DNA from 3 places in the Sphingomonas sp. Sph1(2015) genome. Region 1 is predicted to be linked to each of the others. Evidence: predicted binding sites of a transcription regulator. Region 1 holds the regulator's gene; each other region holds the start of a gene.

Region 1 (5,112 bases):
GCGCTGGAGCAGCTGGGGGCCGAGACTGCGCTGGTCGTCTCGGGCGAGGAAGGGCTGGACGAGCTGTCCGGCGCAGGCCCCAGCATCGCGGTTTCGGTCGGCGACATTGCCGCGCCCGCCACCATCACGCCTGAGGATGCGGGCCTGCCCCGCCATCCCATCACCGCCATTCGTGGCGGCGACGCGCGGCACAATGCCGAGGCGCTTCGCCGCCTTCTCGCCGGCGAGCCGGGCGCGTATCGCGACGCGGTTCTCCTCAACGCCGCCGCCGCGCTGCTGGTCGCCGGGCATAGCACCGACCTTCGCCAAGGCGCGGTCGCCGCCGCCCGCGCCATCGATACCGGCGAGGCCGCGGCGCTTCTCGATCGATGGATTGCTTACCGATGACGATGCTCGACCGCATCCTGGAAACCAAGCGCGCCGATGTCGCCGCGCGCAAGGCGACCATGTCCCATGCCGACCTCGACGCCAAGATCGCGACCGTCTCTGCGCCGCGCGGGTTCCGTGCCGCGCTGGACGCCAAGACCGGCCATGCGCTGATCGCCGAGGTGAAGAAGGCCAGCCCCTCCAAGGGGCTGATCCGCGCCGATTTCGATCCCCCCGCCCATGCCCGCGCCTATGAAGCGGGGGGCGCGGCCTGCCTGTCGGTGCTGACCGACGAGCGATGGTTCCAGGGGGCCGATGTGTTCCTGGAACAGGCCCGCGCAGCCGTGTCGATCCCGGTTCTGCGCAAGGATTTCATGGTCGATCCCTGGCAGGTACATGAATCGCGCGCGCTGGGAGCAGACGCGATCCTCATCATCGTAGCGGCCCTGGACGACACCCAGATGCAGGAGATCGAGGCCGCGGCGATCGAGTGCGGCATGGACGCGCTGGTCGAGGTCCACGACGCCGCCGAGATGGAGCGGGCAGCCCGGCTGAAATCCCGGCTGATCGGGGTGAACAACCGCGATCTCAGGGATTTCACCGTCGATTTTCAGCGCACCTATGAGCTGGTCGCCCATGCCCCCGCCGGCAGCACCTTCGTGGCCGAGAGCGGCCTGACCAGCCGTGAGGATCTGGACGCGATGGCCGCGCACGGCATCCGCTGCTTCCTCGTCGGCGAAGCGCTGATGCGCCAGCAGGATGTCGAGGCGGCGACCCGCGCGCTGATCGGATGAGCGGCCTCACCCATCTCGACGAAGAGGGTTCGGCCCGCATGGTCGATGTCGGGGCCAAGATGGTCACGGCGCGCCAGGCGGTGGCGCAAGGTCGCATCACCATGAGCCGCGACGCCGCCGCCGCGATCCGCGCGGGCAGTGTCCAGAAGGGCGATGTGCTGGCGGTCGCGCGGGTGGCGGGCATCATGGCCGCCAAGAAGACCAGCGACCTCATCCCGCTTTGCCACCCCCTGCCGCTGAGCAAGGTGGAGATCGACCTGGCGCTGGACGAAGCAGGCGTGACCGCCACCGCCACCGCCGCCACGGCGGGCCAGACCGGCGTCGAGATGGAGGCGCTGACCGCCGTATCGGTGACGCTGCTGACCGTCTATGACATGGCAAAGGCACTCGATAAGCGCATGGTGATCGGTGATATTCGCCTGATCGCCAAGACGGGCGGCAAGTCGGGCGACTGGCACGCCTGACGCTTCCGATACGCGGAACGGACGCTGCCCGAAAGCGTCCTAGGGCCAAAAGGAGCGACCGTCATTCTTCTCCCCGTCCTAGAAGCCCAGGCCCGGCTGCTCGCCCTGGGCAGCACGCGCCCCGTCGTCGAACTGCCCTTGCGCGAAGCCGCCGGGCGCTGGGCCGCCCGAGACGTGACCGCACGGCGGACCCAGCCAGCGCACGACCTGTCGGCGATGGACGGCTATGCGATCCGTTTCGAGGATATGCCGGGGCCGTGGACGGTCATCGGCGAAAGCGCGGCGGGGCGGCCCTTTGCCGGTTCGGTAGACTGCGGACAGGCGACGCGCATCTTTACCGGGGCGGCCCTGCCGGACGGTGCCGACACCGTTCTCGTCCAGGAGGAAGCGACACGTGACGGCGCAACCCTGACGCTGGCAGGTGAAGGCCCCGCCCATCAGGGTCGCAATGTCCGGCGGCGCGGATTGGACTTTTCCGAAGGTGCCACGCTGGTCGCCGCCGGGCAGCGATTGACCCCTGCGCGGATCGCGGTGGCCGCGACCGGCGGTCACGCCACCCTGCCAGTCCGACCGGCCGTCCGGGTCGCGATTGCCGCGACCGGCGACGAACTGGTCCCGCCCGGCAGCACTGATCCCACCGCCCTGCCCGAATCCAACGGCGTGATGCTGGCGGCGATGCTTGCCGACCTGCCGGTCGAGATCATCGACCTGGGCATCCTGCCCGACAATCTCGAACGCCTGCGCGACGCCTTTGCCTCGGTCGAGGCCGATCTGCTGGTCACGACCGGCGGCGCCTCGGTCGGCGATCATGACCTGGTACAGCCCGCACTGAAGGCGGCCGGGGGCAGCGTCGATTTCTGGCGCATCGCGCTTCGCCCCGGCAAGCCGATGATGGCCGGGCGACTGGGCGATACGGTGGTGCTCAGCCTGCCGGGCAATCCCGTCTCGGCCTTCGTCACCGCGACGCTGTTCGTCCGGCCGCTGATTTCGCATCTGGCGGGCGCCGCCGATCCCCTGCCCAAGCCCATTCCCGCCGTGCTGGGCGAGGATTTGCCCGCCAATGGTCCGCGCATCGACTATCTGCGCGCCGCGATGCTCGACGGGCGGGTCCATGCGGCGGCCATTCAGGACAGCTCGATGCTGCTGACCCTGGCGCGGTCGACCTGCCTGATCATCCGCCCGCCCCATGCCCCCGCCGCCGCCATGGGCGACTCGGCGGAAATCCTGATGCTCGCTTGACGCAAGCCAAAACGTTCCATATAAGTTCCGCGTCTGTTCTGGACGGAGGATCGCGATGCTCACCGCAAAGCAGCATGAGCTTGTCTGCTTCATCAACGACCGTTTGAAGGAAACCGGCGTCTCGCCGTCCTTTGAGGAGATGAAGGAGGCGCTGGACCTCAAGTCCAAATCGGGTGTCCACCGCCTGATCTCCGCGCTGGAGGAACGCCACTTCATTCGCCGCCTGCCCAATCGCGCCCGTGCGCTGGAGGTGCTGCGGATGCCCGACCGGCCCGAGAAGCCTGCCGCGGCGGAACCCGCGTCTGGCAACATTCGCACGCCTGCCGCGCGTCCGGCGATCGAACCCGCCAATGACGTGGTCGAAATCCCGCTGCACGGCCGGATCGCCGCCGGTTTGCCGATCGAAGCGTTCGAAGACAGCGCAATGCTGGCCGTGCCCGCCGCGCTGCTGGGCTCGGGCGAGCATTATGCGCTGGAAGTATCCGGCGATTCGATGGTCGAGGCGGGTATCCTGGACGGCGACTATGCGCTGATCCGCCGCACCGATGTCGCGCGCGACGGACAGATCGTGGTCGCGCTGATCGATGATAGCGAAGCGACGCTGAAATATTTCCGGCGGGAGGGCTCGATGGTCCGCCTCGACCCCGCCAACCGGGCCTATGATCCGCAGCGTTACGCGCCCGCGCAGGTCCGGGTGCAGGGTAAGTTATCGGGCATCTTGCGCCGCTACGAATAAGGGCAGCGGAAAACCCTGCCGGACCGCTCGGCCATGGCAAATGGGGCCGGTCGGCGTCGGGCGCCCTTATCCGGTTCCGGACAGCGAACGCCTCCGCCCGCGAAGACGGTTTGAACGCTGTCCAGTACATCGCACCTGGTTGACGAAGAGGCCTATAGCCCTCCGCCTTGTCCGGCGATCGACCATGGATGTCGATCGCCGGGTTGGCGCACCACCCCCACCATGGGGGGATCGAGCCGGATGGATATCCCGCCAGTCCGCTTGAAGACAGTGCTGTCCAGTTTCAACCAGCGCGGCCGGCACGCATCGGGCAGGCGACGGTCGGCGATGATGATGTCCATCTGGCCACAAAGCGCGACCAGTTCTGTCCATGGCACCGGATAGCCACTGCGCGTCGCGGCGATCCGCCAGCGCCGTCCGCCCTGCTCCAGAACGGTCACGCACATATCCCGCCCGCAACGCGCCGCCGGTTGATCGGCCAGCGCCATCGGCTGGGCATCGGTGCCGCTCAGTTCGGACAGGGTGGTCCGCATATAATCCCCCGCCCGGTCACGCAGCAGCGCCATGCCCTGCCCCATCGCGATCCCGGCATGGCGCCCGTCACCGGTCACGATGAGGTCGGGCGCAGGGGCGGCGAGCATGACCGATAGCCCGGCCATCAATGCGGGCGTCCCGAGCCATCGCCACCGGGTCCGCCAAAGAGCGATCCATAGTCCCCCCACGACCGCCAGCCCGAACGCCCATCCCGACGCCACGGGCAAGGCGACCACCGATCCCGGGATGGCGGACACGGCATGAGCCAGCTTCAGCAACAGACCCAGGGCCTGTCCCAGCAACCACCAGACAGGACCACCCAACCCCATGGGCTCCAGCAACAAGGCGACCATCTCCAGCGGCATGGCGATGAAGGTCGTCCAGGGAATGGCGACGATATTGGCCAGCGCGCCGTAAAGCCCCGCCTTGTGGAAATGATGGATGGCGATCGGCATCAGCGCCGCCTCGACCACCAATCCGGTCAGCAGCAACGCGCCCAGATGTCGCAGGGCCGCCCAGCGCCAATCGGGATGCGGCCCCAGCCCGCGGCGGATCGCGGAATGCTCGTGCAGCGCGACAATGGCGGTGATCGCCGCGAAGGACAGTTGGAAACTGGCACCCACCAACGCCTCGGGCCGGAAGATCAGCACGATCAGCGCCCCCGCCGCAACGAGGCGCAACGTCATCGCCTCCCGCCCCATGGCCAGGGCGGCAAGGACCAGCATCGCCGCGACACAGGACCGTATCGTCGGAACCTCCGATCCGGTCAGCCACGTATATCCGACGGCGGCAACCGCCCCCGCCGCCGCGCCGATCAGCGGCAGTCGGACCCGCAACGCCAGCCATGGCCAGAGCGCCAGCAATCTGATCGTCAGCACCATCACGATCCCGACGACCGCCGTGATGTGAAGGCCGCTGACCGACAGCAGATGCGCCAGCCCCGCGCGCCGCATCGCCTCCGCATCGTCCTGCGCGATCG
Region 2 (5,112 bases), on a different contig from region 1:
GGGCTTTCATCCTCCTCCCATAGCCGGATGTCGCTGGCGGGGATGGACAGGCTCGCCTCGAACGAGCCGAGTTCGAAGCCGGGGCAGATGAAGATCGGCTCGCCCGCGATCGGCAGCAGCATCGCCACCAACCGCTCGGTCGCGCCCCAGGCGACGCCGGTGAAATAGCGCAAGCTGGCCCCCGCACCGACCAGCAGCGCGTCGGCACCCATCTGCGCCATCAGTTCGCGGGCGCGGGTCAGTCGCTGCGCGCGTTCCTGCGCGGTGATGACCGGCGCGGGGTTCGCCCAGGGCGACAGGCTCGCCAGTTCCCGCTCCGCCGTCGATCCGCCGATCATAACTGCCATGTCACTCGCTCCGTTTCGTATACGGTTGAGTCTGTAGCGTGGGTTGGAGCGAGGAGCCAGCCGGGTTGTCGGGAAGCAGTGTGGCGTGGGCTTCGACTTCGCTCAGCCTGAACGGAGCGGGGGAAGCTGCCCAATCCTAAATCTCCGTTCCGCCTGAGCGAAGTCGAAGGCCAAGGGAATCCCTCGAAACTTCGCCCAGCGCGAACGGAGATCAGCCAGCCTTATCACCCCCCGTACATCGCCATCGCATCCCGCCGGAACGCCGCGCCGCTGTCGGTGCGGCTGTAGAACATGTGCCCGCCCGGATAGACGTTCAGCTTAACCCGCTGCGCCACGCCGTAGCTCGGCATCTGGTCGACGATCAGGCGCGAGGCGAAATAGGGGCAGGACAGGTCGTCCCAGCCATGCACGATCATCACCTTCATCTTCGGGTCGTTGGCGATCGCCTTGCGCAGGTCGGTGACGGGGGTGTCGTCGGGCTTGCCGCGATCCCAGGCGCTGTTCACCTCATAGGACAGCGCGTGATAGCGCGCGTCGGTCTTCCAGCCGACTTCGCGCGTCACGAAATCGACCATCGCGCTGGTCGTCGGCGCGATCAGCGAGTCGAGCAGCGGGTCGTTGGACCGCTGCTGCGACGACCAGGGGAAGGGGTCGAAGGCGGTGACGTTCGAGTCGTAGATGCTGCCGATCGTCGAGTCGTTGCGATGGATTTCGCGCAGATATGTCCGCGTATCGATCCGCCCGCCCAGCCTGCGAACCAGCGCGGGGTCCAACCCGGTCAGCTCGGTCACGCGACTGACCATCCGGTCGACCGCCTGAGTGTCCGACCGCCCGCGCATCAGGTCGCGCAGGTAATCGCCGCGCGCATAGGCCTCGACCCCCGCCATCGCTTCCGGGGTCAGCTTGCCCTGCCGCTCCAGTTGCGCGGCGGCCATCGAGGGCAGGTCGATCATCCACGGCAAGGGCGACAGCGCGGTGGCGTCGTCGCCCGAAGCCGGGTCGAGATAGGGCGACACCATCACCAGCCCGTTCACCCCGACGCCGATCTGCGACTGAAGCTCATAGGCGATGCGCGGCGCGCGATAGCCGCCATAGCTTTCGCCCATGATATATTTCGGCGAGCGCAACCGCCCTTCCTTGACCAGCCAGTCATAGACGACCTTGGACAGATATTTGATGTCCGGGTCGTTGGCGAAGAAGGCCTTCTTGGTCTCCGCCTCGTCGACCAGGCTGCGGCTGAAGCCGGTGCCGACCGGATCGATGAAGACCAGGTCGGTGAAGTCCAGCCAGCTATTGGGATTGTCGGTCGTCACCGGCGCGTCGGAGGGGGCGTCGCCCTGCGCGCCGAACGGCACGCGCTTCGGGCCGACCGCGCCCAGGTTCAGATAGACCGAGGCCGCGCCCGGCCCGCCGTTGAAGGCGAAGGTGACCGGCCGCCGCACATCGCCGCCGGGCACGGTATAGGCGGTATAGACGACCTGCCCGATCTCCTTGCCCTTGTCGTCGCGCACTGCGATCTTGCCGATGGTCGCCTTGTAGTTGATGACCCGGCCGCCGATCCGCGCGCTCTGACTAATCGTCTTGTCGGCGGGCAGGGGCGGGCGCTTGCTGTCGTCGTCCTTGGTCTCTGTGGTCGTCTTGGTCTCGGTCTTCTCGGCCTTTTGCGCGAAGGCGGGGGTGGCGGTGCTGGAGGCCAGCAGCAACAGGGCGGTCAGGTGCAAGGTCTTCGACACGTCGGTAACTACTCCCCCTTGAACGGCGATCGGCGGGGATCATGGGCGAAGGTCGCACGTTACCGCAAGCCCGCCCCCTCGAAACCGGCCATGCCGCTCCCTATCTCGCCTCTGGCCTTCCTCCCGGAACAGAAGTAGAACCTGCCTCATGCTGACCAAGATTTCCGTCCGCGGCGCGCGCGAGCATAATCTCAAGGATGTCGATATCGACATTCCCCGTGACACGCTGACGGTGATCACCGGCCTGTCGGGGTCGGGCAAGTCTTCGCTGGCGTTCGACACCATCTATGCCGAGGGGCAGCGGCGTTACGTCGAGTCGCTGTCGGCCTATGCGCGCCAGTTTCTGGAAATGATGCAGAAGCCGGACGTCGACCATATCGAGGGGCTGTCGCCCGCCATCTCGATCGAGCAGAAGACGACCAGCCGCAACCCGCGTTCGACCGTGGCGACGGTCACCGAAATCTACGACTATATGCGCCTGCTTTGGGCGCGTGTGGGCATTCCGTACTCGCCCGCCACCGGAGAGCCGATCGCGGCGCAGACGGTCAGCCAGATGGTCGACCGGGTGATGACGCTCCCCGAAGGTACGCGCCTGTACCTGCTCGCCCCCGTCGTGCGCGGCCGCAAGGGCGAATATCGCAAGGAAATGGCCGAGTGGCAGAAGGCGGGCTTCACCCGCGTCCGCATCGACGGCCAGCTTTACGAAATCGACGAGGCCCCCGCGCTCGACAAGAAGTTCAAGCATGACATCGAAGTGGTGGTCGATCGTCTGGTCGTGCGCGAGGATATCGCGACGCGACTGGCCGACAGCTTCGAGACCGCGCTGAAGCTGGCGGACGGTCTGGCCTATGTCGACCCCGCCGATCCGGTCGAGCCCGCGACGCCCAAGTCCGCCGTGCTGGGCAACAACGCGCCCGATGGCCGGATCGTGTTTTCGGAGAAGTTCGCCTGCCCGATCAGCGGCTTCACCATTTCCGAGATCGAACCGCGCCTGTTCTCGTTCAACGCGCCGCAGGGGGCGTGCCCGGCCTGTGACGGTCTGGGCGAGAAGCTGATCTTCGACGAAGACCTGGTCGTCCCCAATCACGAGCTGTCGATCAAGAAGGGCGCGGTCGTGCCCTGGGCCAAGTCCAACCCGCCCAGCCCCTATTATATGCAGGTGCTGGGGAGTCTCGCGCGCGAGTTCGGCTTCTCGTTGGAGACGCCGTGGAAGGATCTGGACCCGTCGGTGCATCAGGCGATCCTGCATGGCACCAAGGGCAAGGCGGTCACGCTGACCTTCGTCGACGGCAAGAAGTCGTACGATGTGAAGAAGCCGTTCGAGGGCGTGATCGGCAATCTCAACCGCCGGATGCTCCAGACCGAGAGCGCCTGGATGCGCGAGGAACTGTCCAACTATCAGTCGTCGCAGCCTTGCGAAGTCTGCCACGGCGCGCGGTTGAAGCCCGAGGCGCTGGCGGTGAAGATCGCCATGCAGGACATTTCCTACGCCACGCATCTGTCGGTGGTCGATGCGCTGGCTTTCTTCACCGGCCTGCCCGACCATCTGACCGATCAGCAGCGCGCCATCGCCCAGCCGATCCTCAAGGAGATCGTCGAGCGGCTGGGTTTCCTCAACAATGTGGGCCTCGATTACCTGAATCTCGACCGGACCAGCGGCACCTTGTCGGGCGGCGAGAGCCAGCGAATTCGCTTGGCGTCGCAGATCGGCTCCGGCCTGTCGGGCGTGCTCTACGTGCTCGACGAGCCTTCGATCGGCCTGCACCAGCGCGACAACGACATGCTGCTCGCGACGCTGCGACGACTGCGCGACCTGGGCAACACCGTGCTGGTCGTCGAGCATGACGAGGACGCGATCCGCACCGCCGACTATGTCATCGACATGGGGCCGGGCGCGGGCGTGCATGGCGGCCAGATCGTCGCGCACGGCACGCTCAAGCAGTTGCTCAAGTCCAAGACCAGCGTCACCGCCGATTATCTGAACGGCACGCGCGAGGTTGCGGTTCCGGCCAAGCGGCGCAAGGGTTCGGGCAAGAAGCTGACCGTTCACAAGGCGACCGCGAACAATCTTCAGGGCGTGACCGCGAGCATTCCGCTGGGCACCTTCACCTGTATCACCGGCGTATCGGGATCGGGCAAGTCGAGCTTCACCATCGACACCCTCTATGCCGCCGCCGCACGCTCGCTGAATGGCGCGCGCATCCTGGCGGGAAAGCATGAGAAGATCACCGGGCTCGATCATCTCGACAAGGTGATCGATATCGACCAGTCGCCGATCGGCCGTACGCCCCGGTCGAACCCGGCGACCTATACCGGCGCCTTCACGCAGATCCGCGACTGGTTCGCCGGGCTGCCCGAGGCGCAGGCGCGCGGCTACAAGCCCGGTCGCTTCTCGTTCAACGTGAAGGGCGGGCGGTGCGAGGCGTGCCAGGGCGACGGCGTGCTCAAGATCGAGATGCACTTCCTGCCCGACGTCTACGTCACCTGCGACGTGTGCCACGGCGCGCGCTACAATCGCGAGACGCTGGAGGTGAAGTTCAAGGGACATTCGATCGCCGATGTGCTCGACATGACGGTCGAGGATGCCGCCGAATTCTTCCAGGCGGTGCCGCCGATCCGCGACAAGATGGCGATGCTGGTCGAGGTCGGGCTGGGTTACGTCAAGGTCGGCCAGCAGGCGACGACCCTGTCGGGCGGCGAGGCGCAGCGGGTGAAGCTGGCCAAGGAATTGTCGCGCCGCGCGACGGGCAACACGCTCTACATCCTCGACGAACCGACGACCGGGCTTCACTTCGAGGACGTTCGCAAATTGCTCGAAGTGCTCCATGCACTGGTCGAGCAGGGCAATACGGTGGTGGTGATCGAGCATAATCTCGACGTCATCAAGACCGCCGACTGGATCGTCGATCTCGGCCCCGAGGGCGGCGTGAAGGGCGGCGAGATCGTTGCGGTGGGCACGCCGGAGGTGGTCGCCGCCGAACCGCGCAGCTTTACCGGCAAATATCTGAAGCCGCTGCTCGACAAGGGACAGG
Region 3 (5,112 bases), on a different contig from region 1:
GTCGCTGAAACCGTCCTCGCCATCGCCGCGCGCACCCATGAGGGGCGGACGAGCGGGCAGGGGGGACTGTTCGGCGAAACCGAAGTCGCGGGCGACGCGATCAAGCTGCCGAACGGGACCCGCTGGACCCTGTCGCAGCGGATGGAGCAGGAGAAGGAGGCGTTCGGCTTCTATTTCTCGGCGCACCCGGTCGACCGCCATGCGCATATCGCCAAGATGCACGGTGCGCGGACCTATACCTCGCTGACCGACCTCGTTATCCCCGACGACGGCGCGCGGATCGGCGCGACCATGGCGGCGCTGGTCGAGGATGCGCGCTGGCGGACATCGGCGCGCGGCAAGCGCTACATGATGGCGCAGCTGTCGGACGCGACGGGGCAGTTTCTGGCGACCTGTTTCGACGACTCGGTCGCGGCGGATCTGGAAAAGGCGGCGAAGGAAGGCGACTGTGCGCTCATTACCGTCGAGCTGGACCGCCGACCGGGTGAGGAAGCTCCGCGCGTCAGCGTCAAGCGGGTGCAGCTGTTCGATGGCCTCGCCAGCACCGCCAAATTCGTGGTGGAGGTGACGGTGACCGACAAGGTGGCGTTCAAGGCGCTGCATGCGATGCTCGATCCGCTGCGCAACGGCCGGGGCGAGGTCCGCGCCCGGATCGAGGGGCCGGAGGGCGATACGCTGCTGACGCTGGGGCGGAACTTCCTGCTCGACGCCGAATTGGCCAGCCATATCGAGGATTTGCCTGGCGTGAAGGCGGTGGCGATGAAATCGTCCGAGGCGCGATTGGCGCTGGTGGGGTAGGACGGCACGCCTTCGACGAGTGTTCGGCGAACACGGACACCTCCCATTCCTGCCCTGGAAGGGGAGGTGGCAGGCCGTCAGACCTGACGAAGGGGTGTCCCGCCATCGAGACCGGGGATACCCCTCCACCAGCTACGCTGGTCCCCTTCCCCTTACAGGGAAGGAATATGCAGCTGCCAGCTTGGTTGCTTGCTGGCCGTAAAAAAGGTCCGCGGCTCCGTCATGCTGGTCTTGTATCAGCCACCGACTTCACGCCGATCCTGCCCTGCCTCATCGGCATCACCGTGATTGCCATAGCCGCCGCCGGAGGTGTCCGCCTCATCCTCGTTCGGCATATTGTCCGGGCTGGTCTGTTCGGGGTCGGTCATCATGGCATTTCTCCTTCCATCGCATAACGCCTTGGACAGGCAGGACGATCCTCAGAACAGCTCGCCCTGCGGCCCTTTGGGCGGACGGAACCGGCTGGTGTCGAGCATGGGCCGATCCAGATTGAGCCCGTGCCGCCGACAGGCACGGTGAAAGCGGACGCGCAGCAGGTCCGCCCACGGCCCTTGCCCCTTCATCCGGGTGAAGAAATCGGGATCATTGTCCCGCCCGCCGCGCAAGGACCGGATGATCGCCATCACCTTACCCGCCCGGTCGGGGAAATGCGTGTCCAGCCAGGCGCGGAACAGCGGCGCGACTTCATGCGGCAGGCGGACCGGAATGAAGAAGGCATGCCGCGCGCCCGCTTCGGCGGCGCGGGCGACCAGATGTTCGATCTCGTGATCGGTGATCGCGGGGATGACGGGTGCGATCGAGACATAGGTGGGGATACCCGCCGCCGCCAGTTTCGCAACCGCAGTCAGCCGTCGCTCGGGCGTCGGCGCGCGCGGTTCGACGGTGCGCGCCACCTTGGCATCGAGTGACGTGACCGAGACGCACACGGTCGCCAGCCCCTTGGCCGCCATCGTGGCGAGAATATCGATATCGCGCACCACGCGGTCGGACTTCGTGGTGATCGCCACCGGATGATCCGTTTCCGCCAGCACTTCCAGGATGGACCGCGTGATCCGCCACTCACCCTCGATCGGCTGATATGGGTCGGTATTGGTGCCCAGCGCGATCGGCGCGACGCGGTAGCCCGGCTTGGCCAGCTCGGCGCGAAGCAACGCGGCGGCATCCGGCTTGGCAAACAGCCGGCTCTCGAAATCCAGCCCCGGCGACAGGTCGTGATAGGCGTGGGTCGGCCGGGCAAAGCAATAGATGCAGCCATGCTCGCACCCGGCATAGGCGTTGATCGACTGGCTGAACGGCACGTCGGGTGAGCTGTTTCGGGTCAGGATCGTGCGTGGCGTCAGGACCGTCACGCTGGTCCGCAGCGGCGGCGGCGCGCCGTCGACCAGCGACCGGGCGTCGAGCCAGTCGCCATCCGCCTCCCGCTCCGGCAGGGCGAAGCGTCGGCTCGTCGCGTTGTGGGTGGCCCCTCGAGCTGCGATCTTCGGCATGATCTGATTAGAACATAAAGAGAACACACGTGCAAGCCTATGGGGCTTGCGGCCACGTCACGATTCGACCATCATCGGAACGCATCGAGAACGGAGGGGGGAATGGCGCGGCTGGAATATTTGGAATTGCCGGTCGGTAACCGGGCGGCGGCGAAGCATTTTTATGCGGGGGCGTTTGGCTGGACCTTCACCGATTTCGGGCCGGATTATGCCGCGACGATGAGCGGGGATACCGATGTCGGGCTCGATGCCGCATCGGACAGAGTTAAGGCGCCGCTGCCGGTCATCCGGGTCGATGATCTCGACGCGACGCTGGCGGCGGTCGAGGCGGCAGGCGGGGCGGTCGTCGTGCCGATCTTCGCCTTTCCGGGCGGGCGGCGCTTTCACTTTCGCGATGTCGACGGGCATGAACTCGCGGCGATGCAGGCCGACTGATTATTGCTCCAGCAGGCGGGGCATCAACTCGACGAAGTTGCAGGGACGGTGGCGGCTGTCGAGCTGGTCGCGCAATATGCCGTTCCAGGCGTCCTTGACCGCGCCGGTCGAGCCGGGGAGCGCGAAGATATAGGTGCCGCGCGCCACACAGGCGCAGGCGCGGGACTGGATGGTCGAGGTGCCGATGGTCTGATAGCTCAGCCAGCGGAACAGCTCGCCGAAGCCGGGGATCATCTTGGTGGCGACGCGCTCGACCGCTTCGGGGGTGACATCGCGGCCGGTGACGCCGGTGCCGCCGGTGGTCAGGATACAGTCGATGCTGGCGTCGTCGATCCAGCGATTGAGCTGTGCGACGATCTGGTCGGCATCGTCGCGCAGGATGGTGCGGTCGGCGAGTTCATGACCCGCGTCGGTGAGCAGGCCCGCGAGCGTGTCGCCGGAGCGATCCTCGGCCAGCGAGCGGGTGTCGGAGACGGTCAGGACCGCGATGCGGACGGGGGTGAAGTTGCGGGTCGTGTCGATGGGCATGGCGGGGTGAACGTCCGATCGGTGGTTTCGGGGGCGTTTTGGATGCGGCGGGGCGTGGCCTTCGACTTGGCTCAGGCTGAACGGAGCGGGGACCTATGACTTTTGCGCGCAACTGCTGTGTCGGCGTGCGCTTCGACTTGGCTCAGCGCGCACGGAGGTGGGAGCGAACACCAACCCCCGCTCAGCCTGAGCGAAGTCGAAGGCCAGGGGAATCCCCCCAGCCGCAAACCCGCATCAATTCGCCTGAGGCATCGTCGTATTCGACTGCGGGCTGACCGTCGCATTCAGGGCGAGGGTCGTCTTGGGCGTCACGCTCGCCTGTGCGACGTTCGGGCGTTGCAGGCGGATCGCCGAGGCGCCCGGCAGGCCGGGGAAGCGCGGCCACAGGCCTTGGGCCAGCGCCGCGCGGCTGGGCGACTTCGGCTTGCCGGTCTGGCTCTCATACATCCAGTAATTGCGCAGGACCATGGTGACGTATCCGCGCGTCTCCCAATAAGGGATGCTCTCGATATAGAGTAGGGGATCGCCATTGTCGCGGACCAGGCTGTTCCACTCGCCCACCGGCTTCGGCCCGGCATTATAGGCCGCGATCACCTTGGGTAGCAGGCCGCCGGTCACGCCGGTCATGTCGCGCAGCCGCTCCAGATGGCGCTGGCCGATATCCATGTTGGTCGACGGCTTGGTCAGGGCGCTGCGGTCGATCGATACGCCGCGCTCACGTGCGAAATCGGTCGCGGCGGCGGGCATGATCTGCATCAGGCCATAGGCGCCCGCCGGGCTGACCACCTTGTTGCGGAAACCGCTCTCCTGGAGCGTGTGGGCATAGACCAGCGCCTTGTCGACACGCCAGCCGCTGTCGGGCTTCCAGCTGGGCGTCGGATAGCGCGCCTCCGCCGTGGCGGTGACACCGGCCGGGCAGTTATGTGCCAGCCAGACGGTGGTCGCGGGCAGGTCGAGCGATTCGGCCAGGCGGACGAGGCTGCGGAACTCGGACGGCTGGCCGATCCGTGCCTGCTGGCGGATCACCTGATCGGCGAGGTCGGTTTCGCCGACTTCGACCAGCGCTGCGGCCACCAGGATATTGGGGCGACGATCCAGCGCGGCCCAGTCGGTCGCGACCAGCTGTCCCCTGGGCTCGCGATCACCGCGCATTCCCAGTGCCTGCCGGGCGAGCTGGCCGTAGAAGCTTTCGCGGAACTGCGAGGCGGAGCGCAGGCGGCCCTCGATCTTGTCGGGGCGGCCGCACACCATGTCGGCGCGTGCGGCCCAATACAGCGCAGCGGCGCGCAGATCGACGTCCGTGGCGCGCGCCGCCGTCCCCTCGAAGGCGGTCGCGGCGGCCTGGCAGTCATTCTGCCGCCACGCCGACAGGGCGACGGTCCAGCGGCCCTGGACGGCCCAGTCGCCCGACCCTTCGGCGGCCTGCGCCGCCAGGATACGGGCATTGGTATCGTCGCCGCTGAGGAAATAGATCCACGCGACCTTCTGCTGCCATTCGGTCAGCGCCTCGGGCGACAGGCCTTGCGTCGATTCGAGCAGCGCGCGGGCGGAGGGGCCGTCGTCCGCCTTGACGAAGGGCTGCATCCGGACGGCCAGATCGGCGGCGATCTGATCGCTGCGCACGCTCTTGGCGCGGGTGCGGCGCGGGGCGCCGTCCTGCCAGATCAGCGTATGGGCTTCGGGCAGGGGTGGAAGGTCATGCGCGCCGCGCGAGCGGGCGAGGCGGGCCAGCTGTTCGGCCTGGGGCAGTTCGGGCGCTTCGTTCAGCAGGGCGACCAGCCGCTCGACATCGACCCTGGGGGACCCCTTGGCGGTGTAGAGTTCGGCGCGGGCGATGGCGTGGAGCGGACCGGGCTTGAGCGAG

Evidence for each region. Region 1 encodes LexA, which represses DNA repair genes until DNA is damaged. Its sites were predicted from a motif close to GTTCCNCNCTTGTTCT; they were not measured.
Region 2: a site for LexA is predicted at 2,206-2,221, ahead of uvrA (excinuclease ABC subunit UvrA). Genes of this name have one in related genera too.
Region 3: a site for LexA is predicted at 2,295-2,310, ahead of BSZ14_RS13140 (PA0069 family radical SAM protein). Genes of this name have one in related genera too.

The regions. Positions count from the first base shown of each region.
Region 1 covers NZ_MQUI01000001.1:27,637-32,748, forward strand. Annotated here, with positions in the region: gene trpD (anthranilate phosphoribosyltransferase) at 1-387, shown strand, start outside; gene trpC (indole-3-glycerol phosphate synthase TrpC) at 384-1,160, shown strand; gene moaC (cyclic pyranopterin monophosphate synthase MoaC) at 1,157-1,624, shown strand; gene BSZ14_RS00150 (molybdopterin molybdotransferase MoeA) at 1,688-2,863, shown strand; gene lexA (transcriptional repressor LexA) at 2,919-3,599, shown strand; gene BSZ14_RS00160 (ComEC/Rec2 family competence protein) at 3,752-5,112, opposite strand, start outside.
Region 2 covers NZ_MQUI01000017.1:28,807-33,918, forward strand. Annotated here, with positions in the region: gene BSZ14_RS08995 (M24 family metallopeptidase) at 1-347, opposite strand, end outside; gene BSZ14_RS09000 (S10 family peptidase) at 572-2,080, opposite strand; gene uvrA (excinuclease ABC subunit UvrA) at 2,229-5,112, shown strand, end outside.
Region 3 covers NZ_MQUI01000032.1:29,964-35,075, forward strand. Annotated here, with positions in the region: gene dnaE (DNA polymerase III subunit alpha) at 1-798, shown strand, start outside; gene BSZ14_RS20210 (hypothetical protein) at 1,035-1,169, opposite strand; gene BSZ14_RS13140 (PA0069 family radical SAM protein) at 1,218-2,285, opposite strand; gene BSZ14_RS13145 (VOC family protein) at 2,388-2,720, shown strand; gene moaB (molybdenum cofactor biosynthesis protein B) at 2,721-3,248, opposite strand; gene BSZ14_RS13155 (lytic transglycosylase domain-containing protein) at 3,483-5,112, opposite strand, start outside.